Regions from separate parts of the Streptomyces sp. NPDC002403 genome, predicted to be linked through region 1. Evidence: riboswitches for the same ligand, from Rfam matches in the RefSeq annotation. Region 1 holds a riboswitch; each other region holds the start of a gene.
The links. Region 1 has a riboswitch for cyclic di-AMP ahead of ACWCPY_RS01895 (NlpC/P60 family protein). Riboswitches for the same ligand answer to the same signal wherever they lie in the genome.
Positions count from the first base shown of each region.

Region 2: linked by a shared signal. The riboswitch ahead of ACWCPY_RS36120 (M23 family metallopeptidase) and the one ahead of ACWCPY_RS01895 (NlpC/P60 family protein) in region 1 are both predicted to bind cyclic di-AMP.
Region 3: linked by a shared signal. The riboswitch ahead of ACWCPY_RS22125 (C40 family peptidase) and the one ahead of ACWCPY_RS01895 (NlpC/P60 family protein) in region 1 are both predicted to bind cyclic di-AMP.
Region 4: linked by a shared signal. The riboswitch ahead of ACWCPY_RS35885 (transglycosylase family protein) and the one ahead of ACWCPY_RS01895 (NlpC/P60 family protein) in region 1 are both predicted to bind cyclic di-AMP.

Region 1 covers NZ_JBSFBQ010000001.1:392,319-399,489, reverse strand. Annotated here, with positions in the region: gene ACWCPY_RS01910 (esterase/lipase family protein) at 1-536, shown strand, start outside; gene ACWCPY_RS01905 (M23 family metallopeptidase) at 771-2,297, shown strand; gene pcrA (DNA helicase PcrA) at 2,337-4,799, opposite strand; cyclic di-AMP (ydaO/yuaA leader) riboswitch at 5,047-5,212, shown strand; gene ACWCPY_RS01895 (NlpC/P60 family protein) at 5,220-6,356, shown strand; gene ACWCPY_RS01890 (hypothetical protein) at 6,412-6,765, opposite strand; gene ACWCPY_RS01885 (NlpC/P60 family protein) at 7,080-7,171, shown strand, end outside.
Region 2 covers NZ_JBSFBQ010000056.1:24,321-31,491, reverse strand. Annotated here, with positions in the region: gene ACWCPY_RS36130 (M16 family metallopeptidase) at 1-1,113, shown strand, start outside; gene ACWCPY_RS36125 (M16 family metallopeptidase) at 1,140-2,522, shown strand; cyclic di-AMP (ydaO/yuaA leader) riboswitch at 2,800-2,966, shown strand; gene ACWCPY_RS36120 (M23 family metallopeptidase) at 2,980-3,783, shown strand; gene ACWCPY_RS36115 (GntR family transcriptional regulator) at 4,006-4,710, shown strand; gene ACWCPY_RS36110 (HPr family phosphocarrier protein) at 4,897-5,178, opposite strand; gene ACWCPY_RS36105 (bifunctional acetate--CoA ligase family protein/GNAT family N-acetyltransferase) at 5,351-7,171, shown strand, end outside.
Region 3 covers NZ_JBSFBQ010000020.1:3,544-10,714, forward strand. Annotated here, with positions in the region: gene ACWCPY_RS22095 (adenosylmethionine--8-amino-7-oxononanoate transaminase) at 1-129, opposite strand, end outside; gene bioB (biotin synthase BioB) at 122-1,288, opposite strand; gene ACWCPY_RS22105 (8-amino-7-oxononanoate synthase) at 1,431-2,573, shown strand; gene ACWCPY_RS22110 (DUF397 domain-containing protein) at 2,566-2,772, opposite strand; gene ACWCPY_RS22115 (helix-turn-helix domain-containing protein) at 2,800-3,660, opposite strand; gene ACWCPY_RS22120 (ATP-binding protein) at 3,865-4,296, shown strand; gene ACWCPY_RS22125 (C40 family peptidase) at 4,437-4,910, opposite strand; cyclic di-AMP (ydaO/yuaA leader) riboswitch at 4,914-5,079, opposite strand; gene ACWCPY_RS22130 (hypothetical protein) at 5,494-5,802, opposite strand; gene ACWCPY_RS22135 (ATP-dependent Clp protease proteolytic subunit) at 5,811-6,446, opposite strand; partial or broken gene ACWCPY_RS22140 (transposase) at 7,016-7,171, opposite strand, start outside.
Region 4 covers NZ_JBSFBQ010000055.1:22,420-29,590, forward strand. Annotated here, with positions in the region: gene ACWCPY_RS35880 (transglycosylase family protein) at 1-477, shown strand, start outside; cyclic di-AMP (ydaO/yuaA leader) riboswitch at 778-949, shown strand; gene ACWCPY_RS35885 (transglycosylase family protein) at 953-1,711, shown strand; gene eno (phosphopyruvate hydratase) at 1,998-3,278, shown strand; gene ACWCPY_RS35895 (FtsB family cell division protein) at 3,376-3,846, shown strand; gene ACWCPY_RS35900 (DUF501 domain-containing protein) at 3,906-4,439, shown strand; gene ACWCPY_RS35905 (Ppx/GppA phosphatase family protein) at 4,522-5,463, shown strand; gene ACWCPY_RS35910 (NAD(P)/FAD-dependent oxidoreductase) at 5,877-7,171, shown strand, end outside.

The sequences.
Region 1 (7,171 bases):
CAGAGTTGCTCGGGCGCCATGTCGAGGAGATCTGCGCACGTACCGGACACCACGAGGTAGACATCGTCGGGCACAGCCTCGGCGGTCTGATCGCCCGCTACTACGTACAGCGACTCGGTGGTGACCAGCGGGTCCGCACCCTGGTCACCCTCGGCACACCGCACGCGGGCACGGCCGTCGCCCCGCTGGCGAGCGCCCACCCCATCGTGCGGCAGATGCGTACGGGGTCCGCGCCGATCGAGGAGCTGCGCAGGCCCGCGCCCGGCTGCCGTACCCGGTTCGTGAGCTTCTGGAGCGAGCTGGACCGGGTGATCGTGCCTGCCGAGGCGGGCCGCATCGACCATCCGGATCTCGACGCGCAGAACGTGCGCGTCACGGGAATCGGCCATCTCGCCCTGCCGGTGCATCCGGCTGTCGCCGCCGCGGTCCGGCAGGCGCTGGAGTCCCGCGAACCGGCGGCCGGAACCACCGGGGCCACCGGATTCGGAGTGACCGGAGAAGCCGGGGAAACCGGAGGAACCGCGGGAGCCGCATGAGCCCCACGGCCCGACAGGGACCCCACAAATAGAACGCGTTTCGAACATAGAGCCAAGGCTCTGTGCGCAGTCCGTCGAAAGACGGCCGATTGCCCGTTTCCTGAGTCGCCCATGCCCGCCGAAGATTGTCGGCGTCACGTACCGCCGGGTACAGTCGCGGCCACTGCTCCCCCTGGGATTCCCCCGCCGGAAACCCAGAGCACAGGTCCTGCTGCCGAGGCGAGAGAGAAGTTGGTGAACGACCAGCACCCCCACGCCGGGTACGCCGGATACGACAGCGAGGCGACCGGCGGCTTCGACAGCGACCCGCTCTTCGGTTCACTCCCCGGCAGTCACGACGGCGCGTACGGCAGCGGCTACGGAGCCGGGCAGTCCGACTACAGCGGCCAGTACGACTCCACCCAGTGGGACACGGGCGCACACCCGACCGCCTCGTACGACGCCTACGCCCCGTACGCCGCGCAGCCCCAGCAGCAGTACGAGGCGGGACCGACGTACGAGACGACGGCCGTCTGGACGCCCTCGGCCGACTACGGCACGGAGGCGAACACGGCCACCGCCACGTTCACCGGCATCCCGGCGCAGGGCGGCGCCCCGGACGCCACGGGCCAGTGGGACACCAGCGGCTGGCACACGAACGAGCCGTGGGCCACGGGCGAGAACGCCGCGTACGACACCGGCGCGTACGACGCCACCGCCTGGAACACCGGCGCCACGCCCGAGCACGAACAGCACCTCGCGCACACCGCGGAAACCGCACAGGTGCCCTACGAGGCGCCGTCGGCACACGACGCGCCCGGAACACACGGGACCTACACCGACCCGGGCTCCTACGACCCGTACGCGCCCTACGTCACCCATGCCGCAGACAGCGCCGACGCCCCGGACACCGCAGCGGACGTCGTGGACGTACATGACGCCGCCACCATCAGCGTCGCGGCCATCGCGGACGCCGCAGAGGCCGTGCCCGGCCCGCACCGTCCCCTCGGCCGCTCCGCCACCCGCGGCGGCGGCGCCGGCCGCAGCCGAAGGCGTTCCCCCGCCAAGCGTTCCGCGCTCCTCACCGTCGCCATCCCCTCCGCCTGCGTGATGAGCGTGGCCGGAATCGCCGCGGCCTCCGTCGGCGGGCTCGGCGGCGAGGACAAGAAGGACGACAACACCACGATGGCGGCGGCCGACCCCGGCTCCGTCAAGGCGGGTGCGGCCAACAACAAGCTGGACACCCAGCTCGCCAACCTCAGCGCCGACGCGGAGAACTTCGCCGACCGCGCCAGCCGCACCCAGGAACGCATCGACCTGCGGGAGCGGCAGGCCGCCGAGAAGAAGAAGCGCGAGGAAGAGGCCGCCCGCAAGGAGGCCCTGCGCCCCAAGTTCGTCCTGCCGGTCAAGCAGCACGGCCTCAGCGCGTACTTCGGCCAGGCGGGCGTCAACTGGATGTCCGTGCACACGGGCATCGACTTCCCGGTCCTGGAGGGCACGCCCGTGATGGCCGCGACCGACGGCACCGTGCGCACCCAGCTCAACAGCGCCTACGGGAACATGGCCATCGTCACCATGGCCGACGGGACCGAGACCTGGTACTGCCACCTCAGCAGCACCAAGATCCGCTCGGGCCCGGTCAAGGCCGGTGACGTCATCGCGTACTCGGGCGACACCGGGAACTCGACCGGCCCGCACCTGCACTTCGAGGTGCGGCCCGGTGGCGGAGCGGCAGTGAATCCGCTGCCGTGGCTGCGCAGCCACGGCCTCAACCCGACCTGAGCCCGGCGGGGCGGGGACCACGGCCCCCGCCCGCTCCGGCTACAGCTTCTCGACCGGCGCGTACCGCAGCAGCAGCTTCTTCGGACGCTCGTCGCCGAAGTCGACCGTGGCCTTCGCCTGGTCGCCGACGCCCTCGACCGCCGTGACCGTGCCGAGCCCAAACTGGTCGTGCGTGACCCGGTCCCCGACGACCAGCGTGATCGTCGGCTTGTCCGAGGTCCGCCGGGTCGCGAAGCCCGAGGGTCCGGAGCGCGAACGCGACGAGGACAGCGAGGACGTGATCCCCGAGGTCGGTCCGGCCGGAGCCGCCATCGGCCCGGTCCGCTTCCACTCCAGGTGCTGGTCCGGGATCTCGTCCAGGAACCGCGACGGCGGGTTGTACGAGGGCTGGCCCCACGCGCTGCGCATCGCGGCCCGGGTCAGATAGAGGCGCTCGCGGGCCCGGGTGATGCCTACATAGGCGAGCCGCCGCTCCTCCTCCAGCTCCTTCACCTGTCCCAGCGCCCGCATGTGCGGGAAGACGCCGTCCTCCATGCCGGTCAGGAAGACGACGGGGAATTCGAGGCCCTTCGCGGTGTGCAGTGTCATCAGCGTGATGACACCGGAGCCGTCCTCGTCCTCGTCGGGGATCTGGTCGGAGTCGGCGACGAGCGCGACCTTCTCCAGGAACTCGGCGAGCGTGCCGGTGCCCGCGGCCGTGCCCATGCCCTCCTCGTCGGCCGCTCCGCGCTCCTGCTCGAATTCGAGGGCCACGGCGGCCAGTTCCTGAAGGTTCTCGATCCGGGTCTCGTCCTGCGGGTCGGTGGACGCCTGGAGCTCGGCGAGGTAGCCGGTGCGCTCCAGGACGGCCTCCAGGACCACCGCGGGGCCCGCGCCCGACTCGACGATCGTGCGCAGCTCCTCCATCAGCGTGTTGAACCGCTTGACGGCGTTGGCCGACCGGGCCGCCATGCCGTACGCCTCGTCGACCCGGCGCAGCGCCTGCGGGAAGGTGATCTTCTCGCGCAGGGACAGCGCGTCGATCATCGCCTCGGCGCGCTCGCCGATGCCGCGCTTGGGCACGTTGAGGATGCGGCGCAGCGGGACGGTGTCCTCCGGATTGGCGAGGACGCGCAGGTAGGCCAGGATGTCCCGGACCTCCTTGCGCTCGTAGAAGCGCACGCCGCCGACGACCTTGTAGGGCAGGCCGACGCGGATGAAGATCTCTTCGAAGACACGGGACTGCGCGTTCGTACGGTAGAAGATCGCGACGTCGCCGGCCCTGGCGTCGCCCGCGTCGGTCAGCCGGTCGATCTCGTCGGCGACGAACTGCGCCTCGTCGTGCTCGGTGTCGGCGACGTAGCCGGTGATCCGGGCGCCCGTGCCGGCGTTCGTCCAGAGGTTCTTGGGGCGGCGGCTCTCGTTGCGCTCGATGACCGCGTTGGCGGCGGAGAGGATCGTCTGTGTGGAGCGGTAGTTCTGCTCCAGGAGGATCGTCGTCGCGTTCGGGTAGTCCTCCTCGAACTGGAGGATGTTGCGGATGGTCGCGCCGCGGAAGGCGTAGATCGACTGGTCCGCGTCACCCACGACGCACAGCTCCGCCGGGGCGTCGCCCTCGCCCGCCGGGCCGACCAGCTCGCGCACGAGGGTGTACTGGGCGTGGTTGGTGTCCTGGTACTCGTCGACCAGGACGTGGCGGAAGCGGCGGCGGTAGTGCTCGGCGACGTCCGGGAACGCCTGGAGCAGGTGGACCGTCGTCATGATGATGTCGTCGAAGTCCAGCGCGTTGGCCTCGCGCAGCCGGGACTGGTACATCGCGTAGGCCTGGGCGAGGGTCTTCTCGAAGCCGTCCGCGGCCTGGCCTGCGAAGGTCTCCTCGTCGATCAGTTCGTTCTTCAGGTTGGAGACCTTGGCCGTGAACGACTTCGGCGGGAAGCGCTTCGGGTCGAGGTCGAGATCGCGGCAGACCAGGGCCATCAGCCGCTTGGAGTCGGCGGCGTCGTAGATCGAGAACGACGAGGTGAACCCGAGCCGCTTCGACTCGCGGCGCAGGATGCGTACGCACGCGCTGTGGAAGGTCATGACCCACATCGCGTTGGCGCGCGGTCCGACGAGCTGCTCGACGCGCTCCTTCATCTCGCCCGCGGCCTTGTTGGTGAAGGTGATCGCCAGGATCTGGCCGGGGTGCACCCCGCGCTCCGCGAGGAGGTGGGCGATCCGGTGGGTCAGCACCCGGGTCTTGCCCGAGCCGGCCCCGGCGACGATGAGCAGCGGGGAGCCCGCGTGGACGACGGCGGCGCGCTGCTCGGTGTTCAGCCCGTCGAGGAGCGCCGCGGCGTCGATGACGGGGCGGTGCCCGCCGTCGCGGTAGTAGGCGTCCCTGGGCGGCGGGGGCCCGTCGAACACGCCCGCGAAGAGGTCCTCCGGCACCGCTTCGGGTGCGGAGTCCTCGGGGGGCGGCGGGGGCTCTTCCTCCGAGTGCTGGAGGCCGGCCAGGAAGCTGTCGTCAAAGAGGCTGCTCATCGCTAGTCGAGTCTAGGCCGCCCCACCGACAGCCGGAGGCCGCATGGCGAACCGCACACCGCGACGGACACCCGGCGCAGGTGCGCGCCCACAGCCCGTGAGGGATTCCGGGCCTCCACCACCCCGTTCCGGCAAGGTCACGAAAATGTATCGGGCATATCGAACATCAACCTTCACAGCAGCACCACGGGTTGGCTAGCGTGCTCGACCGGGCGGCCCGTACCCCCTTGAGGCGAACCACGCCGAGCGGGCGCCTCCGCCGAATCCGGGCTGCCCCCACGGGAGTTCGGAACCGGGGACCCATACGCAGTACCGGGGTGAATCGGTCCTTATCCCCCACTCGGACCGTAGGGCAGCCTTCCGTTCCGCCCGAACCCGACAGCTAACCCGGTAGGCGGTCCACGGAAGGAGATGCCGGCCTTGGCATCCCATCGCAAGCCGCGCACCCGGGTGCGCACCACCGCACCGGCCGTCGGTCTCACCACCGCGGCGCTGGCGTCCGTGACCCTGCTCTCCACGCAGAGCGCCATGGCCGCACCCGATCCGAAACCCGGCATCGAGGACGTGCAGAAGAAGGTCGACGACCTCTACCGGCAGGCGGGCACCGCGACCCAGCAGTACAACCGGGCGAAGGAGGCCTCCGCCGCCCAGCGCGCCGAGGTCGACGCCCTGCTGGACGATGTCGCGAAGCGCGCCGACAAGCTCAACGAGGCGCGCAGGACGCTCGGCACCTACGCGGCCGCGCAGTACCGCAGCGGTTCGCTCACACCGAGCGCCACGTTCTTCCTGGCCGACGACCCGCAGTCGTACTTCGACCAGAACCAGCTGATGGACCGGATGACCAGCCGGCAGCAGCAGGCGATCACGGACTTCCGTACGCAGCAGGCCAAGACGGCGAAGAAGCGCGCCGAAGCGGTGCGGAGCCTGGAGACGCTGACGACGACGCAGGCCACGCTGCGCACCAGCAAGCAGAACGTCCAGGCGAAGCTGGGCGAGGCGCGCGCACTGCTGTCGAAGCTCACCGCCGAGGAGAAGGCACGGCTCGCGGAGATCGAGCGCAAGAAGGAGGCGGAGGCGAAGCGCAAGGCCCAGGAGCTGGCGAAGCAGCAGGCCGCCGCGAAGGCCGAGGCCGACCGCAAGGCCGACGAGGCCGCGAAGGGGTCCGGCGGCGGCACGGGGACGGGCACCGGGTCCGGCAGCAGCGCCACCACCAAGGCGGAGAAGGTCCTCGCCTTCGCCAGGGCCCAGATCGGCAAGCCGTACGTCTGGGGCGCGACGGGCCCGGCGTCGTACGACTGCTCCGGACTCACCCAGGCCGCGTGGAAGGCGGCGGGGGTCGACATCCCGCGCACCACATGGGACCAGGTCGAGATCGGCACCCGGGTCGCCACGGCGGACCTGCGGCCGGGGGACCTGGTCTTCTTCTACGACGACATCAGCCACGTCGGCATCTACAAGGGCGACGGGATGATGATCCACGCGCCGAAGCCCGGGGCGAACGTGCGCGAGGAGTCGATCTACTACATGCCGATCCACGGCAGCGTGCGGCCCGCTTAGCAGGCCTCCACGCGTCGCGCCGCCCCGGTGCCGGGGCGGCGCGACGCGGGCGGGATCAGGTCCAGAGCGTGGCGATGAAGATGTTGAGCATCGTCAGTCCGCCCACCGCCGCGAAGGCACCCTTGTCGGCCGTCTCCTCGTCCCGCTTGATGTAGACGAGCGCGAGGACGACGACCAGGACCAGCAGCTTGACGCCGATCTTGATGTTGTTCACGTGGTTGCCGTCGGCCTCGTTCAGCCCGACCAGCGCGACGCCGGTGACCAGCATGGTCAGCGCGCCGTGCAGCATCGCCGGGACGAACCGGGCCGTGCCCGCGCCCATCGCCTTCATCTGGGTCAGGAAACCGCCCAGCAGGGAGGCGATGCCGATGATGTGCAGGGCGACGAAGACATGAATGAGTACGTCCATGAGGCCGCAGCCTAGCCCCGGCCATATCACCGCTCGGCAGGCAGGTACACCTTCCTGACCACTTCACTCGCGCCTGTACCAATTGCCTTACTCTGGTGTAATTTTTCCGATCACTCGACGACATTGCCACGCCAAATTCAGACAATAAGCGTCATTACGACTCCTGCCCGTGCCCCGGGTTTAGCGTCCCTAGGCAGGCGACCGGCTCCACCGCCGTTCCGTACGCGGACGGTGCAGCGGTCGCCCCGCCGAGAGTTGTGGCGGGCCCGCCGGTATCCCCCGACGGGCAGTCGTCAGGAAGGACGCACGCCCTCGTGGCAGCGCATCGAAAACCCAAGCAGCGCCCGTACACCGGCCCTGCTGCCCGCACCGCGGCGACCCTCGCCCTCACCGGGGCCGCCACCGC
Region 2 (7,171 bases), on a different contig from region 1:
GGCGGTTCGCTCAACGGGACCACCAGCTTCGAACGCACCAACTACTTCGAGACCATGCCCACGCACCAGCTGGAGCTGGCCCTGTGGCTCGAGGCCGACCGCATGGGCTCGCTGCTCGCCGCGCTCGACGAGGAGTCGATGGAGAACCAGCGCGACGTCGTCAAGAACGAGCGCCGCCAGCGCTACGACAACGTCCCCTACGGCACGGCGTTCGAGAAGCTGACGGCACTGGCCTACCCCGAGGGTCACCCGTACCACCACACCCCGATCGGCTCCATGGCCGACCTGGACGCCGCGACCCTCGAGGACGCCCGAACCTTCTTCCGTACGTACTACGCGCCCAACAACGCGGTGCTCTCGGTCGTCGGCGACATCGACCCCGAGCAGACCCTCGCCTGGATCGAGAAGTACTTCGGTTCCATCCCCTCCCACGACGGCAAGCAGCCGCCGCGCGACGGCTCGCTCCCCGAGATCATCGGCGAACAGCTGCGCGAGGAGGTGCGCGAGGAGGTCCCGGCGCGGGCTCTGATGGCCGCCTACCGGCTGCCGCACGACGGCACCCGCGAGTGCGACGCGGCGGACCTCGCGCTGACCGTGCTCGGCGGCGGCGAGTCCTCGCGGCTGCACAACCGCCTGGTCCGCCGTGACCGTACGGCCGTGGCGGCCGGGTTCGGGCTGCTGCGGCTGGCCGGTGCGCCCTCGCTGGGCTGGCTGGACGTCAAGACGTCCGGCGGTGTCGAGGTGCCGCAGATCGAGGCCGCGGTCGACGAGGAGCTCGCCCGGTTCGCCGCCGAGGGGCCCACGCCCGAGGAAATGGAACGCGCGCAGGCCCAGTTGGAGCGCGAATGGCTGGACCGGCTCGGTACGGTCGCCGGCCGCGCCGACGAACTGTGCCGGTTCGCCGTGCTGTTCGGCGACCCGCAGCTCGCCCTGACCGCCGTGCAGCGGGTGCTCGACGTCAGCGCGGAGGAGGTCCAGGCGGCCGCCAAGGCCCAGCTGCGCCCCGACAACCGGGCGGTGCTGGTCTACGAGCCGGTCGAATCGGCCGAGCCCGCGGACACCGACGAGACCGACGCCGACGAGACCGACGCGCACGAAGGAGCGGGCAAGTGACCGACGCTGCCGCGACTGGAGTTTCGATGCAGTACCACCCGCAGCCGGCCCCCGGTGTGGCCCGGCCCTGGGCCTTCCCCGCGCCGGAGCGGGGCGCCCTGCCCAACGGCCTCACGGTGCTGCGCTGCCACCGTCCCGGCCAGCAGGTCGTGGCGGTCGAGATCTTCCTCGACGCCCCGCTGGACGCCGAGCCCGAAGGCCTCGACGGCGTGGCCACGATCATGTCGCGGGCGCTGTCCGAGGGCACCGACAAGCACACCGCCGAGGAGTTCGCCGCCGAGCTGGAGCGCTGCGGCGCCACCCTCGACGCGCACGCCGACCACCCCGGCGTCCGGGTCTCCCTGGAGGTCCCGGCCTCCCGGCTGGCCAAGGCGCTCGCGCTGGTCGCCGAGGCGCTGCGGGCGCCGGCCTTCGCCGACAGCGAGGTCGAGCGGCTGGTGCGCAACCGACTCGACGAGATCCCGCACGAGCAGGCCAACCCGGCCCGCCGCGCCGCCAAGCAGCTCTCCAAGGAGCTCTTCCCGGCCGCGGCGCGGATGTCGCGCCCGCGCCAGGGCACCGAGGAGACGGTGGAGCGGATCGACGCTGCGGCCGTGCGCGCCTTCTTCGACGCCCACGTCCGGCCGTCCGCGGCGACCGCCGTGGTCGTCGGTGACCTCACCGGGATCGACCTGGACGCCCTGCTCGCCGACACCCTCGGCGACTGGTCGGGAGAGGCCGCCGAGCCCCGTCCCGCCCCGCCGATCACCGCCGACGACACCGGCCGGGTGGTGATCGTCGACCGTCCGGGCGCGGTGCAGACACAGCTGCTGATCGGCCGGATCGGCGCCGACCGGCACGACAGCGTGTGGCCGGCCCAGGTGCTCGGCACGTACTGCCTGGGCGGCACGCTCACCTCCCGCCTCGACCGGGTGCTGCGTGAGGAGAAGGGTTACACCTACGGCGTACGGGCCTTCGCCCAGGTGCTGCGGTCGTCGGCCCCGGACTCCGTCTCGGGCGCGACCGGCGCCGCGATGCTGGCCATCAGTGGCTCGGTCGACACGGAGTCCACCGAGCCCGCGCTCAAGGATCTGTGGACGGTCCTGCGGACGCTGGCGGCCGAGGGGCTGACCGACGAGGAGCGCGAGACGGCGGTGCAGAACCTCGTGGGGGTCGCGCCGCTGAAGTTCGAGACGGCGGCCTCCGTCGCGGGCACCCTCGCCGACCAGGTCGAGCAGCACCTCCCCGACGACTACCAGGCGCAGCTGTACGCCCGGCTCGCGGAGACCGGCACGGTCGAGGCGACCGCGGCCGTCGTCAACGCCTTCCCGGGTGACCGGCTGGTGACGATCCTCGTCGGCGACGCGGCACGGATCGAGGAGCCCGTCCGGGCCCTGGGCATCGGAGAGGTGTCGGTGGTCACCGGCTGACGACCGGCGCCGTCCCACCGGCACCGGCCGATCGGGGCGATCCGCACACCGCCCGACATCGGGACAGCAGGTACATCGCCGCATATCGGGACAGAGGGAAGGTCTCTGCGAGCAGGATCTCGCCGAGACCTTCCCTTTTGTCCGTTCTGACACGGAGGTTGCCTGTCTGCCCTGTGGGATGCGCTACAAAACGCCCTGTCCGTTTGGTGAATGAAAGTGGCCCCGCTTAGCGTCGGCTCGGCTGTCCGTCACTCGTATGCCGCATCCGCGACGTACCGGGCAGCCATCGCCGAGTCCCCGTCAGGCGCGAGCCTGGGGAGCCGGGGACCCACGCAGTCCCTGGGGTGAATCGGATGCCTGAGCCCGGATGGGGTCGGGGCGTCCGTAGGAGACCTTCCTGCTCCGAACCCGTCAGCTAACCCGGTAGGCGAGAAGGAAGGAAAGGATCAGCCACTCCATGGCGTTCACCCGTGCCACCGGGAAGCACCGTGCCCCGAGCCGACTGACGCGCACGAGCGCGAAGGCGGTCGGTGTCGCGGCTCTGGCCACCACCGGCGTCATCGGCGGCCTGGCCGCTCCCGCCCTCGCCGCGGACTCCGGGACCCCCTCCGTGAGCGACACCGGCCTCGGCCAGGTCATCGCCATCGACAAGACCCTTGCCGACCGGATCGACGCCCAGGCCGACGCGCAGCAGCACCAGGCCGACGCGGCGGCGAAGGCGAAGGCGGAGGCCCAGCGGAAGGCCGAGGCCAAGAAGAAGGCCGAAGCGAAGGCCAAGGCGGACGCCGAGCGCGCCGCCGAGGCCCGCGCCGAGAAGGCGCGCGCCGCCCGGTCCGCCGAGCGCACCCGGCTGGGCGCCTTCCAGATCCCGGTCGCCGGTTCGTACGTCACCACCGGTTACAAGTCCAGCGGCTCGCTCTGGTCCTCCGGCAGCCACTCCGGCATCGACTTCCACGCCGCCTCCGGCAGCTCCGTGGTCGCCGTCGGCGCCGGTACGGTCGTCGAGGCCGGCTGGGGCGGCGCGTACGGCAACAACATCGTGCTCCGGATGACGGACGGCACGTACACCCAGTACGGGCACCTCTCCTCGATCGGCGTCTCCGTCGGCCAGAGCGTCGGCGCGGGCCAGCGGATCGGCCTCTCCGGCTCGACCGGCAACTCCACCGGGCCGCACCTCCACTTCGAGGCCCGGACGACACCGTCGTACGGCTCCGACATGGACCCGGTCGCGTATCTGCGCGCCCACGGCGTCAACGTCTGACCGACGCGCCGTCGCAGCACCCCGTCGAAGGCCCCGGCAGCATGCCGGGGCCTTCGGCATGCCCGCCGCACGGCCATGGGCGACGACCCGCCGAACCGCCCCGTGACCAAAAGATATTCATGAATTTCCGCCCGGCATCGGAAATGCGGCCGCATTGCAATAGAGTCACGGAACAGGCGTCGGCCGGCCGCGATTCGCGGGGATTGAGGCGGAGGTTCGGACATGCGCATTCCAGCGCATTCGGTATGCACGGCAATCCGCGACGACATCGTCTCCGGTGTCTTCGAACGCGGCAGTCGTCTCACGGAGGAGCTGCTGGCCCGCCGTTACGGGGTCTCCCGTGTCCCGGTGCGGGAGGCGCTGCGCACCCTGGAGTCCGAGGGCTTCGTGGTCACCCGCCGGCACGCGGGCGCCTGCGTCGCCGAGCCCACCGAGCTGGAGGTGGCCGACCTCCTGGAGGTCCGGACGCTGCTGGAGCCGCTGGGTGCCGCACGGGCCGCGCAACGCCGCACCGAGGCCCACCTCAAGGTGCTGCGCGGCCTCGTGCGGCTCGGCCAGGACCGGGCCAGGCGGGGCGAGAGCGAGGACCTGCGCTCACTGGGCGACTGGTTCCACGAGACGCTGGCGCAGGCCTCCGGCAGCCCCGGTCTGATCGCGCTGCTCACCCAGCTGCGGCACAAGACCGCGTGGATGTACGCGGTCGACCGGCCGGCCCGCCCGGTGGATTCCTGGGCCGAGCACGGGGCCATCGTGGACGCGGTGGCACGCGGCGACGCGGAGCGGGCCAGGACGCTGGCCGCCCATCACGCGGAGCGGGCCGCGGCCGCGCACCGCCTGCGCCGCACCGACCGGCCGCCCGCCGTTCCCCGGACCGGCCGGGTGAGGAGCTCGCAACACCCCGTAAACACCGCGGGAATCCGGAATTAACGATTTCCCCGTATACAAAGAGATGTGATTTCGTGGGGCGCTATTCCGCCTCGCCCCGCATCGGCGCGCAGTGATTTCGCTTGCCTGCGTGCCGGAATTCCGCATGTCGTCCGGGAGGTCGGTTCCGGAAAAAGAAAGAGCCGCAGCTCCGGTTCAGGGTGCCGCGGCTCTCTCGGGAAGGATGTTTCAGACGGTCTCCGGGAGCTCCTCGAGCCCCTCGGCGACCAGCTTCGCCAGACGGTCCAGGGCGGCCTCGGAGTCGGCGGCCTCGGAGGCGAGCACGATCTCCTCGCCACCCTGGGCGCCGAGGCCGAGGACCGCGAGCATGGAGGCGGCGTTCACCGGGTTGCCGTCGGCCTTGGAGATCGTCACGGGGACGCCGGAGGCCGTGGCGGCACGGACGAATATGGAAGCGGGGCGGGCGTGCAGGCCCTCGGCCCAACCGACGTTGACGCGGCGCTCAGCCATGGTTCTGCCCTTCACGAATCAACAGTTGTCTAGACCAGTCTCTCACGCGGTGCGCAGTGCTCCGCCCGACCCCGGGAACGCCCGCGATGCCCGGGGTACCGCCGATCGGCCCTCCCAGACTGCCCCGGCCCCGATCCCTACGCGACCGCTGGCCGAGCCGTAGTCTTTGCCCATGCAGCCCGCGCAGGAGCAGAGTCCGCATCATGCTTATCCCGACCACTGGGAAGCGGACGTGGTGCTCCGCGACGGAGGTACCGCGCGCATCAGGCCCATCACCGCGGACGACGCCGAGCGGCTGGTCAGCTTCTACGAGCAGGTCTCCGACGAGTCGAAGTACTACCGGTTCTTCGCCCCGTACCCCCGGCTGTCCGACCGGGACGTGCACCGCTTCACCCACCACGACTACGTCGACCGGGTGGGGCTCGCCGTCACGGTCGGCGGCGAGTTCATCGCGACCGTCCGCTACGACCGGATCGACGAGCGCGGCAGGCCCGCCTCGGCACCCGCCGACGAGGCCGAGGTGGCCTTCCTCGTCCAGGACGCGCACCAGGGCCGCGGCGTCGCCTCCGCGCTCCTCGAACACATCGCGGCCGTCGCCCGCGAGCGCGGGATCCGCCGCTTCGCCGCCGAGGTGCTGCCCGCCAACACCAAGATGATCAAGGTGTTCCGGGACGCCGGATACACCCAGCAGCGCAGCTTCGAGGACGGCTCCGTCCATCTCACCCTGGACCTCGAACCGACCGCCGAGTCCCTCGCCGTCCAGCGCGGTCGTGAGCAGCGGGCGGAGGCGCGGTCCGTGCAACGCCTGCTGGCGCCCGGCTCCGTCGCCGTCATCGGGGCCGGCCGGACCCCCGGCGGCGTCGGCCGCACGGTCCTGCGCAACCTCCTCGGCGCCGGCTTCACCGGCCGTACGTACGCCGTGAACCGCGCCTTCGACGCCGGCCTGGCCACGGTCGACGGCGTGCCCGCCCACCGCTCGATCGGCGAGATCGGCGAACCGGTCGACCTCGCGGTCGTCGCCGTCCCCGCCGACCGGGTACCGGAGGCCGTCGCGGACTGCGGCGAACACGGCGTCCAGGGCCTGGTCGTCCTCTCCGCCGGATACGCCGAATGGGGCGCCGAGGGCCGCGACCGGCAGCGCGAACTGGTCCGGCAGGCCCGCTCGTACGGAATGCGGATCATCGGCCCGAACGCCTTCGGCCTGATCAACAACGCCGAAACGGTTCGGCTGAACGCCTCGCTCGCCCCCGAGCCGCCCGCCCCGGGCCGCATCGGCCTCTTCACCCAGTCCGGCGCGATCGGCATCGCGCTGCTCTCCGGGCTCTACCGTCGCGGCGCGGGCCTGTCCACCTTCATCTCCGCGGGCAACCGCGCCGACATCTCCGGCAACGACTTCCTCCAGTACTGGTACGAGGACCCCGACACCGACGTCGCCCTGCTCTACCTCGAATCGCTCGGCAACCCCCGCAAGTTCACCCGCCTCGCGCGGCGCACCGCGGCGGTCAAGCCGGTCGTCGTGGTGAAGGGCGCCCGGCACAGCGGCTCCACCCCGCCCGGCCACGCGGTGCCGATCAGCCGTATCCCGGACGCGACGGTCTCGGCGCTCATGCGCCAGGCCGGCGTGATCCGGGTCGACACGGTGACGGAGATGGTCGACGCGGGCCTCCTACTCGCCGACCAGCCGCTGCCGGCAGGCCCCCGGGTCGCGATCCTCGGCAACTCCGAATCGCTCGGCCTCCTCACGTACGACGCCTGCCTCGCCGAGGGACTGCGCCCGCGCCCGCCCCTGGACCTCACCACCGCCGCCACCCCGCAGGACTTCCGGACCGCCCTGGCCGAGGCCCTCGCCGACGACAGTTGCGACTCGGTGGTCGTGACGGCCATCCCGTGGGTCGGCGAGGACGGCGAGGCGGAGGCGGGTGACGGAGAGGTGCTCGCGGCCGCGCTGCACACGGCCGCCGCCGCGGGGCCGGCCAAGCCGGTCGCCGTCGTC
Region 3 (7,171 bases), on a different contig from region 1:
CTTCAGCCGCACCCCGGACGCGGACTCCACGACCAGCGGCTCCTGACGCCCCGGCATCGGGCCGTACGGATGCCAGACGTGCGCCCGGTCCAGGGACCGCAGCTCGGCGGGGGAGAGGGCCTCAGGCATTGGGGGCGAGATCCGTTCCCGCGCCGCGACGGCGGACCGCCACCAGATCCGTGCGCGCGGCCGGCACCTCCTGGGCATCGGGCGCGGCCTCCCCGGGCGCGTCACCGCAAGGGGCGCACCCGCCGTCGTGCGAACCGCATCCACCGCCCGGCTGCGACCGGTGCGCGGGCAGCGTCGTCGTCGTCGCCCCCTCCACCTCGAAACCGGCGTCCGCGATCATGTCCAGGTCCGCCTGGCCCGCCTGCCCCTCGCTGGTGAGGTAGTCGCCCAGGAAGATCGAGTTGACCAGGTGCAGGGCCAGCGGCTGCATCGAGCGCAGATGGACCTCGCGCCCGCCCGCGAGCCGTACCTCCACGTCCGGGCAGACGAACCGGACCATCGCCAGAATCCGCAGACAGCGCTGCGGAGTGAGGTTCCACTCCTTGGCCAGCGGAGTTCCCTCGAACGGGATCAGGAAGTTCACCGGTACCGAGTCCGGGTCCAGCTCACGCAGCGAGAAGACGACATCGACCAGGTCGGTGTCGCTCTCGCCCATCCCGGCGATCAGTCCGGAACATGCCGAGAGCCCGGCGGCCTGCGCCTGCTGGACGGTCTCCACCCGGTCGGCGTAGGTGTGGGTGGTGGTGATGTCCCCGTACGTCCCCTCGGACGTGTTGAGGTTGTGGTTGTACGCGTCGGCGCCGGCCGAGCGCAGCCGGTCGGCCTGTCCGTCGGACAGCAGACCGAGGCAGGCGCACACCTCGACGCCCTCGTTCTGCTCCTTGATCGCCTCGATGGTCTCCGACACCCGGTCGACATCGCGGTCCGTCGGGCCGCGGCCGCTCGCCACCAGACAGACCCGCTTGGCCCCGCCCGCCACCCCGGCGGCGGCGGCCTTCGAGGCCTCATCCGGTTTCAGCCAGGTGTACTTGAGGATCCCGGCCTTGGAGCCGAGCCGCTGCGAGCAGTAGGAGCAGTCCTCGGGGCAGAGGCCGGACTTGAGGTTGACCAGATAGTTCAGTTTCACGCGCCGCCCGAACCACTGACGGCGCACCTTTCCGGCCGCGGCCACCACTTCGAGCAGATCGTCGTCGGAGGTCGCCAGTACGGCGAGGGCTTCTTCGCGGGTCGGCAGCTCGCGCCGCAGCCCCTTGTCCACCAGCGTGTTCAGGAGGTCCATGGCGAAGATCCTGGCCTACGGCACGGCCCGCAGCCAAGGAGGAACCGGACAACAGAGCCCGGCAAGGGTGTGTGTATTGCCACACCATGCCCGGCTGCGCACACGGTTAGGGTCTGTGAGCTGCCTACAAAAGGGACCGCTCATGTCCTTGGACCCGTTCGACTGGATCGACGAGGAGGCGCGCCGCCGCGCCGACGCCGGACTCGTCCGTACCCTGCGCCCCCGGCCCGCCGCCCCCGTACTTCTGGACCTGGCGAGCAACGACTATCTGGGGCTGACCCGGCACCCCGACATCACCGCCGCCGCGGCCGGGGCCGCGCGCGACTGGGGCGCGGGCGCGACCGGATCGCGACTTGTCACCGGTTCCACCGCGCTGCATGCCGAACTGGAGAACGAGCTGGCCGAATTCTGTGGTTTCGAGGCGGCGCTGGTGCTGTCGTCCGGCTACGCGGCCAACCTCGCGGCGGTCACGGCGCTCACCGGCCACGGCTCGCTGATCGTCTCCGACGCGGGCAACCACGCCTCGATCGTGGACGGTTGCCGGCTCTCGCGCGCCGCGACCGCGGTCGTCCCGCATGCCGATCCCGAGGCCGTACGCAAGGCCCTGCGGTCGCACGAGGGGCGGGCGCTGGCCGTCACCGACTCGGTCTTCTCGGTCGACGGCGACGCGGCACCGCTGCCCCGGCTGGCCGAGGTGTGCCGTACGGAGGGCGCCGCACTGCTCGTCGACGACGCGCACGGTCTGGGCGTGCTGGGGGAGGGCGGCCGGGGCGCACTCGCCGCCGCCGGTCTCTCGGGCGGCGGGGGAATCGTCACCACGCTCACTCTCTCCAAGTCCCTGGGCAGCCAGGGCGGAGCGGTCCTGGGCCCCGCCCGGGTCATCGAACACCTCGTCAACACGGCCCGTACATTCATCTTCGACACCGGTCTGGCGCCGGCCGCGGCGGGCGCCGCACTGGCGAGCCTGCGGCTGCTGCGCCGCGAGCCGGAACGGGCCGGCCGGGCCCGCGAGGTCGCCACCGCGCTGTACGAGCGGCTGACCGCGGCCGGTCTGACCGCCGTGCGGCCCGATGCGGCCGTGGTCTCGGTGCGTGCCCCCTCGGCCGACGCCGCGGTGCGCTGGGCGGCCGACTGCCGCACTGCCGGAATCGCGGTCGGGTGCTTCCGGCCCCCGTCGGTGCCCGACGGGGTGTCCCGGCTGAGGCTGACGGCGCGGGCCGATCTGACCGAGGACCAGATCGCCACCGCCGTGTCGGTCGTGCGGCGCACCGCTCCGGTCAGCTGACCGGCACCCGGTGCAGACCGCCGACGAACGAGGCCCAGGCCGCCGCGGAGAACCGCAGCGGTGGCCTGGAGACATCCTTGGAGTCCCGCACCGCCAGCCGCCCGTCACCGAACGGTGCGGCCTCCACACAGTTGTTCATGCCCGTGCTGCGGCTGCTGCGCCGCCACCGTAAGCCGTGCTGTGCGAGGCAATCCGACATGAGGGCCTCCCTCGGGCGCTCCGGGGTTCACCGACCGCCGCGGTCGATCGCGGCGATGAGGTCCAACGAGTGCTCCGGCGACAGCGCGTGTGCCTGCATCGTGCGGAAGGCCGAGCTGTACGCCTCAAGGTCTTCTTTCCGCTCCAGATAGAGGCTACTCGTCAAATGGTCGAGAACGACCACATCCAGATCAGAAGTGCTCGGAAATGAGAAGATAACGAAAGGCCCGGTGAGGCCGGCGTATCCGCCCACCGAGAACGGCAACAACTGAAGTTGCACATGGGGCAGTTGAGCGACCCGGGTCAGATGGCGCAGCTGCTCCCGCATCACCCGGCACCCGCCGACCTTGCGCCGCAGCACCGCCTCGTCGAGCACCGCGCTCAGCCGCAGCGGCGGATCGGTCCGCAGTACGCCCTGCCGGGCCAGCCGCACCTCCACCAGCGAGTCCAACTGGCCCGAAGGCAGCCCGTCCAGCGATGCCCGGGTCACCGCACGCGCGTAGTCGGCGGTCTGCAGCAGCCCCGGCACCACCGAGGTCTCCAGCGTGCGCGCGGTCCGCGCCTGGGACTCCAGACTGATGAAGTCGCGGTACTGGGGCGGGATCAGGCCGCGATAGGCGTGCCACCATCCGGTGCCGCCACCGCCCGCCGAGCCCGCCAACGTGGCCAGCAGGTCCCGCAATCGGGTGTCGTCCACGCCGTACGTGTCCAGGAGCCGGGTCACGTCGGCGGGCCGCACCCCGCTCACTCCGGTCTCGATCCGGCTCACCTTCGACTGGTGCCAGCCGAGTATCCGCGCCGCGTCCCGACTGGTCAGTCCCGACGCATGGCGCAGACTCCGGAGCTCCTCCCCGAGCTTGCGGCGCCGAACCGCAGGGCCGTGCTGCATCCGCGGCCTCCCTCCCTCTTCTGCCGAGCGGACAGTGTGCCGCCCGCATACGGTCTTGTGTGGCAGGGTTCACCGCATTGAGCGACAGATATATGCATATCTTGGTGGATCGCCGTTCCAGGGGGCAGCATCAATGGCAATCTGGCGCGAAGCACAACCCGGACCGATCGCGGGTCCGTCCGGGTGGGAAAGGGACGGCTCGCCATGGCAGACCATCAGGAAGCAAGCGTCACTCTGCCGAGCGAGCCGGTCTCGGTCTCGGCGGCCCGCAGCTACGTGGACCGGGTGCTCGGCGAATGGGGCCCGGTCGCCGACACCGATTTCACCGACAGCGTCCGGCTCATCGTCTCGGAGCTCGCGACCAACGCCGTCCAGCACACCTTCGGGCAGTCGCCCACCTTCACCGTGGACCTCCGGCTGGAGCGGGAGGAGCAGCTGTATCTGGGAGTGACGGACAGCCATCCCCGCTGGCCCAGGCGGCTGCCCGCCGCAGTTCAACAGGACAACGGGCGCGGCATGGTGATCATCCGCACCCTGGCCAAGGAGTGCGGGGGACGGCTCACCGTCAGCCCGACCGCCGACGGTGGCAAGACGGTGTGGATCGCGCTTCCGTGGAGCGTCCCGGTGCAGAGCTGACCGACGCGTTGCGGTGACCGCCCGACCGCGCGGTCACCCGGCTTCCGCGCCGGCCCCGCCCCCGAACCCGCCGCGCCCCGGCCCCCCGCCCGGCGGAGCACGGCCGGGGACACGGCCCCGATCCGCCGGGCAGGACCGTCTCAGCGGACCCGGCCGTAGTAGACGCTCTTGGTCCAGATCTTCTCCAGCCGGACCACCGCGCCGGTCCTCGGCGAATGCCAGATCTTGCCCTTTCCGGCGTAGATGCCCACGTGGTAGACGCTGCGGCCGTAGTGGAAGAAGACCAGGTCGCCGCGTTTCCTGTGCGAGGCCGAGATGTGGCGGGTCCTGTTGTACTGCTGCTGGGCCGTGCGGGGGAGCTTCTTGCCCGCCTTCTTGAACGAGTAGAACGTCAGCCCCGAGCAGTCGAAGCGGTTGGGGCCGGTGGCCCCCCACCTGTACGGCGATCCCTTCTTCGACGCCGCGATGTTGAGCGCCTTCATCGACAGAGTCGCCGCCTGGGCGTCCGTCGCGGCGCCCGGGGCGAACATGGTGGTGCCGACAGCGGCGAGAGTCAGAACCGAGGCCGTTCCGGCCCGGACGAGCAGAGACGGGACATGAACCTGCGCAGTCATGCGCAACCCTTCGTCAGCCGCCTGTGAAGGATGACCTGTCGGGTTCGGGCTGGCGAAGTTGCCCGGCCGCTTGCGGCGGCTTCACCCCGAGGGTCGACCGGTGTTCAGGCCGACCCGTTGTGCTCGGGTCCTCCACTCCTGCCGATCCACTATCTGTCGACCAGTCATCCGGGCGGCGGCAGGACTCGGCGTCCGCCCGGACCGCCCCGCCGCGGTGGCGGGGGCTTGTCGTCCCAGGGATCTTGACTCACGGACTGCCTGATTTCCGAGCAGAAACAGGGATATGTGAGGCTCCTCACGGCTGATCCGTTCGGGTGGGCATGGTGCTTTTCGAGGCTCCGGCGGCGAATCCGACCGGTGTCGTACCTGGGGTGGAAGGGTGGATTTCGATCACAGTCCACTCGGAAAACGCAAGTTGAGCGGTCCCCCGTGAGGGGGGCTTCCTACGCCGAACGAGCGAGGAATTTCGATCGGATCGTCGGGCGTGTCGGGTACGGGAGTTGGGTGACGGCCACCGGGCGCCGGACGCCGGGGCGGGGGGAGTTGGCCCGGTCCCGGCGTCCGCGCGGAGCACGGAAGCCGGTCAACTCGCGGGAGCGGGCGGTACGGTGACGCGCCCGGCCCGCCGCTCCCCGTCCAGTACCCGCAGCGCCCGGGCGAGCGTCGTGGCGTGGATCTGCGCCTCCCCGCGCTCGTGCATGGACGCGAGCGCGTCCCGCAGCGCGGCCACGTGCGATACCAGCGCCTGAGCTGCGCGCAGGGCGCCGTAGGTGTCGCTGCCGCGGGCCGGATTGATCCGGCCGACCTGGTCGAGGACTTCGAGGTAGCGGTCGATGAACTCCCCCTCGGCGCCCGTCAGTGCGGGAAGCGGTGGGAACTCCGGTGGCCGCATCGGCGGGTTCACCTCGTGCCGCGCGGGTGGTGTGAGGACTTCCGGTTCTCCAGGACGTGGTCCACCAGCCCGTACGCCTTGGCGCCCGCCGCGTCGAGGATGAGGTCGCGCTCGATGTCCCCGGTGATCCGCTCGGTGTCGCGACCCGTGTGACGGGCCAACAGTGTGGTGAGCATCGTGCGGACCCGTTCCAGCTCCTGGGCCTCGATCTCCAGGTCGGACGGCTGGCCCCGCATCGGTTCGGTGAGCTCGGGCTGCCGCACGACGACCCTCGCGCCGGGCAGTGCGTGCCGTCGGCCGGGGGCGCCCGCGGCGAGCAGCGCGGAGGCGCAGGAACCGGCCTGGCCGAGGCAGTAGGTCTCCACCTCGCACGTGAGGTACTGCATCGTGTCGTAGATCGCGGACATGGCCCCGAACGAGCCGCCGGGGGAGTTGATGTAGAGCGAAATGGGGAGGTCCGGGGCATCGTGCTCCAGGTACATCAACTGCGCGATCAGGTCGCCGGCCGCGGCGTCGTCGACCGGGGTACCGAGGAAGACGATCCGTTCGGACAGCAGCTTGGAGTACGGGTCGAGGGTTCGGGTCCCGTTGGTCGTGCGCTCGGTGAACTCGGGCAGTACATGACGGGCGGTGGGACGGAACAGCATGGCGATACCTCTCCTCTGGGTACTGCACGGCTCTGCGGGGTCTCTTCACGGGGTCGCGCCGACTTCCGTAAAAAATGTACAGGACGTACAGACGGTTGTGGTGGGAGAAGATCCTGGCGCTCCAGTGGAATTTCCAGGTCAGAGGCTGTTCTGGCTGTTCGCCGAGGGCGGATATCCGAGGCGACGCGGAGGTCCTGAGGGCTCGGGTGGACGTACCCTGCCGACGACTCGGTACGCGATTGAGGTCCGGGTGTGCCGGCCGGGTGGGCCTGTGGCCGCACGGTCGGAGACCGGTGCGGCGATGGCGGCGTTGGTTTGGGCGCAGGACTCGCGCCAGGCGTAGTTCTCGTCCAGCGGCACCTTGTCCTTCGGCTTGCGTGGCGGTGCCCGGACCTGGTTGGGGAAGCCGTTGGCTGCGTGATCTGCCGGTTCGCCTGCTGGGGCCCCTTCTTGCGGGCCCCGGCCGCATGCTGGTGTGCGCGCACGATGGTGAAGTCCACCGAGACAGCCCAGTTGAGGTTGTCGTCGGCGTCGGCCTGTGCGACCAGCGCGGTGAACACCCGCTCCCCGGTGCCGTCGAGGGCCCACATCCGCAGCCGGTTGTAGACGCCTCGCCAGTTGCCGTACTGCTCCGGGAGGCGGATCCACTGCGATCCCGTCTGGCATTTCCACGCGATCGCGTCGATCACTTCTCGGTGATCCCGCCACCGGCCACCCCGCCG
Region 4 (7,171 bases), on a different contig from region 1:
GCGGACCCGTCCGACGACGCCACGCCGTCCACGAGCCCCTCGGACGGTACGGGCGGCTCGGACGGCTCGCAGGGGGCCGGCAAGCCGTCGGGGAAGACCTCGCCGTCCCCGAAGTCCTCCGGTTCGACCACTCCGTCCCCCGGCGCCCCCCGTGACACGCCCGGCTCGTCCAGTGGCGTGGGCGGCAAGCACCGTGGCGCGCCGGCCGCCGAGGGGAGCCGCGGCACGGACGGCGGCGACCGCGAGTCGGGCCGGCACGCCTCCCGCGGCGGCAGCGACGCGCGCGACACGGCCGAGCCGACGGCTGACGGCACGTACACCGTCCGCCCCGGCGACAACCTCTGGTCGATTGCTGACGCACAGAAGGTTCCCGGTGGCTGGCCCGCGCTCTACGAGGCCAACAAGGGTGCCGTCGGCTCCGACCCGGACCTCATCCTCCCTGGCCAGAGCCTCGATCTCGATGTGAAGGACCAGTGAAGGCAGTCTGATAATCGACTAAAAACACCTCGAAAATCGGGGTAGTTCAGGGACCTATGTCCACTTATGCGTAAGTGAGACATGGGTCTCTTTGCGTCAACTGGCGTGTCGCGCCTGGGGGCCCCTTCCGCATCGCGTCCCACCTGCGGAAACGACGGTTCTTCAGATGCAAGTACGGGTGGATTGTCCGATGTGTCCATCTTTGAATGTGAGGGTTGCGTATGTTTACGGTCGGAACCGCTCGCACCGCGGGCCCCGTCGACCGTCACGCCGAATCCTGCCGTCGGTCGAAGGGAACAGACGCGTAAAGCGCCGTAGGCAGGAGCGGGGGACCCAGGTAAGCGCCGGGCCCGATCGTCGAGAGACGCATCAGGACCGGCTTGGGGTGAAGTCGCGTGCTAGGACGTGCGACCGGGCAACTCACTTGGCCCGAACCCGACAGCTCACCTCGTAGGCGTCGGTGAGGAGAAGTTCCATGCTGCTTTCCAGCAAGGGCAAGCACCGCCGCCCGTCCAAGGCCGTCCGTATCGCCACGCTCGCCGGTGTCGCCGGTGCCGCTGTCGCCGTGCCCCTGATGGGTGCGACCGGCGCCTCCGCCGCCTCCGTCGCCACCTGGGACGCCGTCGCCCAGTGCGAGTCCGGTGGCAACTGGTCCATCAACACCGGCAACGGCTACTACGGCGGTCTGCAGTTCTCGCAGTCCAGCTGGGCCGCCGCCGGCGGTACGCAGTACGCCCCCCGCGCCGACCTGGCCACCAAGGCCCAGCAGATCGCCACCGCCGAGCGGCTCCTCGACATGCAGGGCCCGGGCGCCTGGGGCTGCGCCGGCGCCGGCAACCTGACCAACGACGGCGTCGACCCGGGCGTCGACACCGGCTCCTCCTCCAACTCCACCGCGAGCTCCGGCGCCTCCGAGCAGCAGAGCGCCCCGGCCGCCCCGAAGCAGCAGGCCCAGCCGAAGCAGAGCGAGCGCACCGAGGCTCCCGCCGCCTCCCGCTCGGACCGCTCCGCCGCCCCGCAGGCCGAGTCGAAGAAGACCGTCACCACCCCGACCGGCGAGAAGGTCAAGAAGGGCGACGGCGAGTACAAGGTCGTCTCCGGCGACTCGCTGAGCAAGATCGCCGCCGACCACAAGGTCGAGGGCGGCTGGCAGAAGCTGTTCGAGCTGAACAAGGACATCGTCAAGAACGCCGACCTGATCTACCCGGGTCAGCAGCTGCACCTGACGAAGTAGTCACGGCTCGCTCCTCCCCGAGCACCCCGGCCCGGCGCGCGTTCCCCCGTACGCGCCGGGCCGGGGTTCTGCCGTCCGCGCTCGGGGGAGCGGCGGACCGTTCAAGTGTTGTAGTTACCGGTCAGTAGAATTCTGACCGTTTGCCCGGCAATGTGTGCCCTCGGGTCCTTTTTCGTCCCAGGGGTCGGGCGGTCGTCGGGCTGAGCGGGCCGGGCCGGTTAGGCTCTTGGCGCAAGGCCAAAGCGACCCTGCACAAACAGCGTCATATCCCAGAAGGAGATGCCTCGTGCCGTCCATCGACGTCGTCGTAGCCCGGGAAATCCTCGACTCCCGCGGAAACCCCACGGTCGAGGTCGAGGTCGGCCTCGACGACGGCAGCACCGGCCGTGCTGCCGTTCCGTCCGGCGCCTCCACGGGTGCGTTCGAGGCCATCGAGCTCCGTGACGGTGACCCCAACCGCTACCAGGGCAAGGGCGTCGAGAAGGCCGTCCTCGCCGTGATCGAGCAGATCGGCCCGGAGCTCGTCGGCTACGACGCCACCGAGCAGCGCCTGATCGACCAGGCGATGTTCGACCTGGACGCCACCGAGAACAAGGGCTCGCTCGGCGCCAACGCCATCCTCGGCGTCTCGCTGGCCGTCGCCCACGCCGCCTCCGAGGCCTCGGACCTGCCGCTGTTCCGCTACCTCGGCGGCCCGAACGCGCACCTGCTGCCCGTTCCGATGATGAACATCCTCAACGGCGGTTCGCACGCCGACTCCAACGTGGACATCCAGGAGTTCATGATCGCGCCGATCGGCGCCGAGTCGTTCTCCGAGGCGCTGCGCTGGGGTGCCGAGGTCTACCACACGCTGAAGAAGGTCCTGAAGACCAAGGGCCTGTCGACCGGTCTCGGCGACGAGGGCGGCTTCGCGCCGAACCTGGAGTCGAACCGCGCCGCCCTCGACCTCATCATCGAGGCCATCAAGGAGGCCGGCTACGCCCCGGGCAAGGACATCGCGCTCGCGCTCGACGTCGCCGCGTCCGAGTTCTACAAGGACGGCAAGTACGAGTTCGAGGGCAAGGCCCGCTCGGCCGCCGAGATGACCGAGTACTACGAGGAGCTCGTCTCCGCGTACCCGCTGGTCTCCATCGAGGACCCGCTGTACGAGGACGACTGGGCCGGCTGGAAGGTCATCACCGACAAGCTCGGCGCCAAGGTGCAGATCGTCGGCGACGACCTCTTCGTCACCAACCCGGAGCGCCTGGCCCGCGGTATCGAGGAGGGCTCCGCCAACGCCCTGCTCGTCAAGGTCAACCAGATCGGCTCGCTGACCGAGACCCTGGACGCCGTCGAGCTGGCCCAGCGCAACGGCTTCAAGTGCATGATGTCCCACCGCTCCGGCGAGACCGAGGACGTCACCATCGCCGACCTCGCGGTCGCCGTGAACTGCGGCCAGATCAAGACCGGCGCCCCGGCCCGCTCGGACCGCGTCGCCAAGTACAACCAGCTGCTGCGCATCGAGGAGATCCTCGACGACGCCGCGGTGTACGCGGGCCGTTCGGCCTTCCCGCGGTTCAAGGTCTGACAGGTCCGGCGGGGCAAGTACCCCGGCCTCCGTCCGTCCCCGCACTCGGTCCCGTACCGTGTGCGGGGACGGACGTGCGTAATGGGGAGGCGGGGACATGGCCGCGAAGGACCGGGACCGGTTCTCCACCGCGACCCGGCTGCGGCTGCTCGGCGAGCAGACCGCCGCCCGCGTCTACCGGTCCCAGAACCGCCGTCAGGCCCGCCGCTCACGGCTCACCGGCCGGGCCGCCTTCCTCGCGCTCGTGGTCTGCTCCCTGGTGGTCGCGCTCGCGTACCCGATGCGGCAGTACGTCTCGCAGCAGGACGAGATCGCCGATCAGGAGCGCCTGGCGCGGGAGGCCAGGACCCGTACCGAGGAGCTGCGCGACGAGAAGGCGCGCCTCCAGGACGACGCGTACATCAGGCAGCTGGCCCGTACGCATCTGCACTACCTTCTTCCCGGGGAGACCGGTTACACGGTGATCGACCCCGACGCGGTCAAGGAGCGCGAGGGCAGGACGGACGAGTCCGGCCGGCCGTGGCACTCCAACCTCTGGGACGGCGTGGACAGCGCCGACCGCGACTGACTCTCTTCATCCCTCTGCAGAACCGCAGTTCGAGCAGCCCGATCAGAACCTAGGCAGGCATGGAAACCCCCCCTCCGCAGACCGAGCCCACCGCGCCCACCGAGGCGGACATCGCCGCGTTCCAGCAGCAGCTGGGCCGCCCGCCGCGCGGGCTGCGCGCGATCGCGCACCGCTGCCCGTGCGGCAACCCGGACGTGGTCGAGACGCAGCCCCGGCTGGAGGACGGTACGCCGTTCCCGACGACGTACTACCTGACGTGCCCGCGCGCCGCGTCCGCGATCGGCACGCTGGAGGCGAACGGGGTCATGAAGGAGATGACCGAGCGCCTCGGTACGGACCCCGAGCTGGCCGCCGCGTACCGGGCCGCCCACGAGGACTACATCGCACGGCGCGACGCCATCGAGGTGCTGGAGGGCTTCCCGAGCGCGGGTGGCATGCCGGACCGGGTGAAGTGCCTGCACGTCCTGGTGGGGCACTCGCTGGCCGCGGGGCCGGGGGTGAATCCGCTGGGTGACGAGGCGATCGCGATGCTGCCGGAGTGGTGGCGCAAGGGGCCGTGCGTCTCGCCGTGCGGCGCGCCGGACGAGGGCTGACCCATCCCACGGGGGCTCCGCCCCCGCACCCCCGCTCCTCGGTCGCCGGAGGGGCTTTGTCCGCTTGATTCGGGAGTACTCCATGACCCGCGTGGCCGCCATCGACTGCGGTACCAACTCCATCCGTCTGCTCGTCGCCGACGCGGACCCGTCCACCGGTGAGCTCGTCGAGCTCGACCGGCGGATGGAGATCGTCCGCCTCGGGCAGGGCGTCGACCGGACCGGCCGGCTCGCCCCCGAGGCGCTGGAGCGGACCTTCGCGGCCTGCCGCCAGTACGCGGCGGTGATCAAGGAGCACGGGGCGCAGCGGATCCGCTTCGTCGCCACCTCCGCCTCCCGCGACGCGGAGAACCGGGACGAGTTCGTCCGCGGGGTGCTGGAGATCCTGGGCGTCGAGCCCGAGGTGATCAGCGGTGACCAGGAGGCGGAGTTCTCCTTCACCGGAGCCACCAAGGAGCTCGCCGGCCGCGACCACCTCGCCAAGCCGTACCTCGTCGTGGACATCGGCGGCGGCTCCACCGAGTTCGTCGTCGGCGACGACCATGTGCGGGCCGCCCGCTCCGTGGACATCGGCTGCGTACGGATGACCGAGCGGCACCTGGTACGCGACGGCGTCGTGACCGACCCGCCGGCGCCCGCCCAGATCGCCGCGATCCGCGCCGACGTCGACGCCGCCCTGGACCTCGCCGAGGAGACCGTTCCGCTCACCGGGGCCGCCACCCTCGTCGGCCTCGCCGGGACGGTCACCACGGTCGCGGCGATCGCCCTGGGGCTCGACGCGTACGACTCCGAGGCGATCCACCACTCCCGGATCTCCGTGGAGCAGGTGCGGGAGATCACCGGGCGGCTCCTCGTCTCCACCCACGCCGAGCGGGCCGCGATCGGTGCGATGCACCCGGGACGGGTCGATGTGATCACGTCCGGGGCGCTGATCCTGCTCGCCCTGATGGAGCGGACCGGGGCCCGGGAGGTCGTGGTCAGCGAGCACGACATCCTCGACGGAATCGGCTGGTCCATCGCCTGAGACCGATGCACATGCGTGCCTTGGCCTGCACCTTTGAGCCTTCGTGGGCCGCCCGGGCGGTGCTTCGCGAGACACGTCGCGACGAAGTTCGTGAACTTCTTCACAAGGAATTCGGCCCCGTGGAGGGCAGTTCTGGTCCGTATGGGTGTCCGGAGCCGTTCGCGGGGGCGCCGCGTGTCCGTGCGGGAGTGTTCCAGGCATGTTGCCGACAGGTGAATCGGAGCGGTGGTTCACCCTGCCCGGAGGGTCAAGGGCCAGCTCACAGGCGGTGAACAACGTTCGCCGTCACACCGTGGTTCCCCTGCGGGGTCATGACCTCGGTCACGTGGGCGGCGAAGTGTAGCAGAAGGTTGCCCGTACCTTGTGAAGGGGCTCACGAGCATGCCCTCCGAGGGGGGTGGATACTCGATGGCATGAGCACCACGGAGCGTCCCAGGATCCTCGTAGTAGGCGGTGGGTACGTAGGCCTGTACGCAGCTCGACGCATTCTCAAGAAGATGCGCTACGGCGAGGCGACCGTCACGGTCGTCGACCCGCGCTCGTACATGACGTACCAGCCCTTCCTCCCCGAAGCTGCTGCCGGCAGCATCTCGCCTCGGCATGTCGTCGTCCCGCTGCGACGCGTCCTGCCGAAGGCCGAGGTACTCACCGGCCGCGTCACGACTATCGATCAGGACCGCAAGGTCGCCACGGTCGCGCCGCTGGTCGGCGAGGCCTACGAGCTGCCCTTCGACTACCTGGTCATCGCGATGGGCGCGGTCTCCCGCACCTTCCCGATCCCCGGCCTCGCCGAGCAGGGCATCGGCATGAAGGGGATCGAGGAGGCCATCGGCCTGCGCAACCACGTCCTCGAGCAGCTGGACAAGGCCGACTCGACGACCGACGAGGACGTCCGCCGCAGGGCGCTGACGTTCGTCTTCGTGGGCGGCGGCTTCGCCGGCGCGGAGACCATCGGCGAGGTCGAGGACATGGCCCGCGACGCGGCGAAGTACTACACGAGCGTGAAGCGCGAGGACATGCGCTTCATCCTGGTCGACGCCGCCGACAAGATCCTTCCCGAGGTCGGCCCGAAGCTGGGCACCTGGGGCCGGGAGCACCTGGAGTCCCGTGGCGTCGAGGTCTTCCTCTCGACCTCCATGGACTCCTGCGTCGACGGTCACGTCGTCCTGAAGAACGGCCTCGAGGTCGACTCCAACACCATCGTGTGGACGGCCGGCGTGAAGCCGAACCCGGCGCTGGCCCGCTTCGGCCTGCCGCTCGGTCCGCGCGGTCACGTGGACACCTCCGAGAAGCTCCAGGTGCAGGGCACCGACTACATCTGGGCCGCGGGCGACAACGCCCAGGTTCCGGACATGGTCGGCCGCAAGGCCGGCAACCCGAACGCCTGGTGCCCGCCCAACGCCCAGCACGCGCTGCGGCAGGCCAAGGTCCTCGGCGACAACGTCATCTCCGGTATGCGGGGCTTCCCGCAGAAGGAGTACAGCCACGCCAACAAGGGTGCCGTCGCCGGTCTGGGGCTGCACAAGGGCGTCGCGATGATCGTCATGGGCAAGATGAAGATCAAGCTCAAGGGACGCCTCGCCTGGTACATGCACCGTGGCTACCACGGCATGGCGATGCCGACCTGGAACCGCAAGATCCGGATCTTCGCCGACTGGACCCTGGGGATGTTCCTCAAGCGCGAGGTCGTCTCGCTCGGCGCCATGGA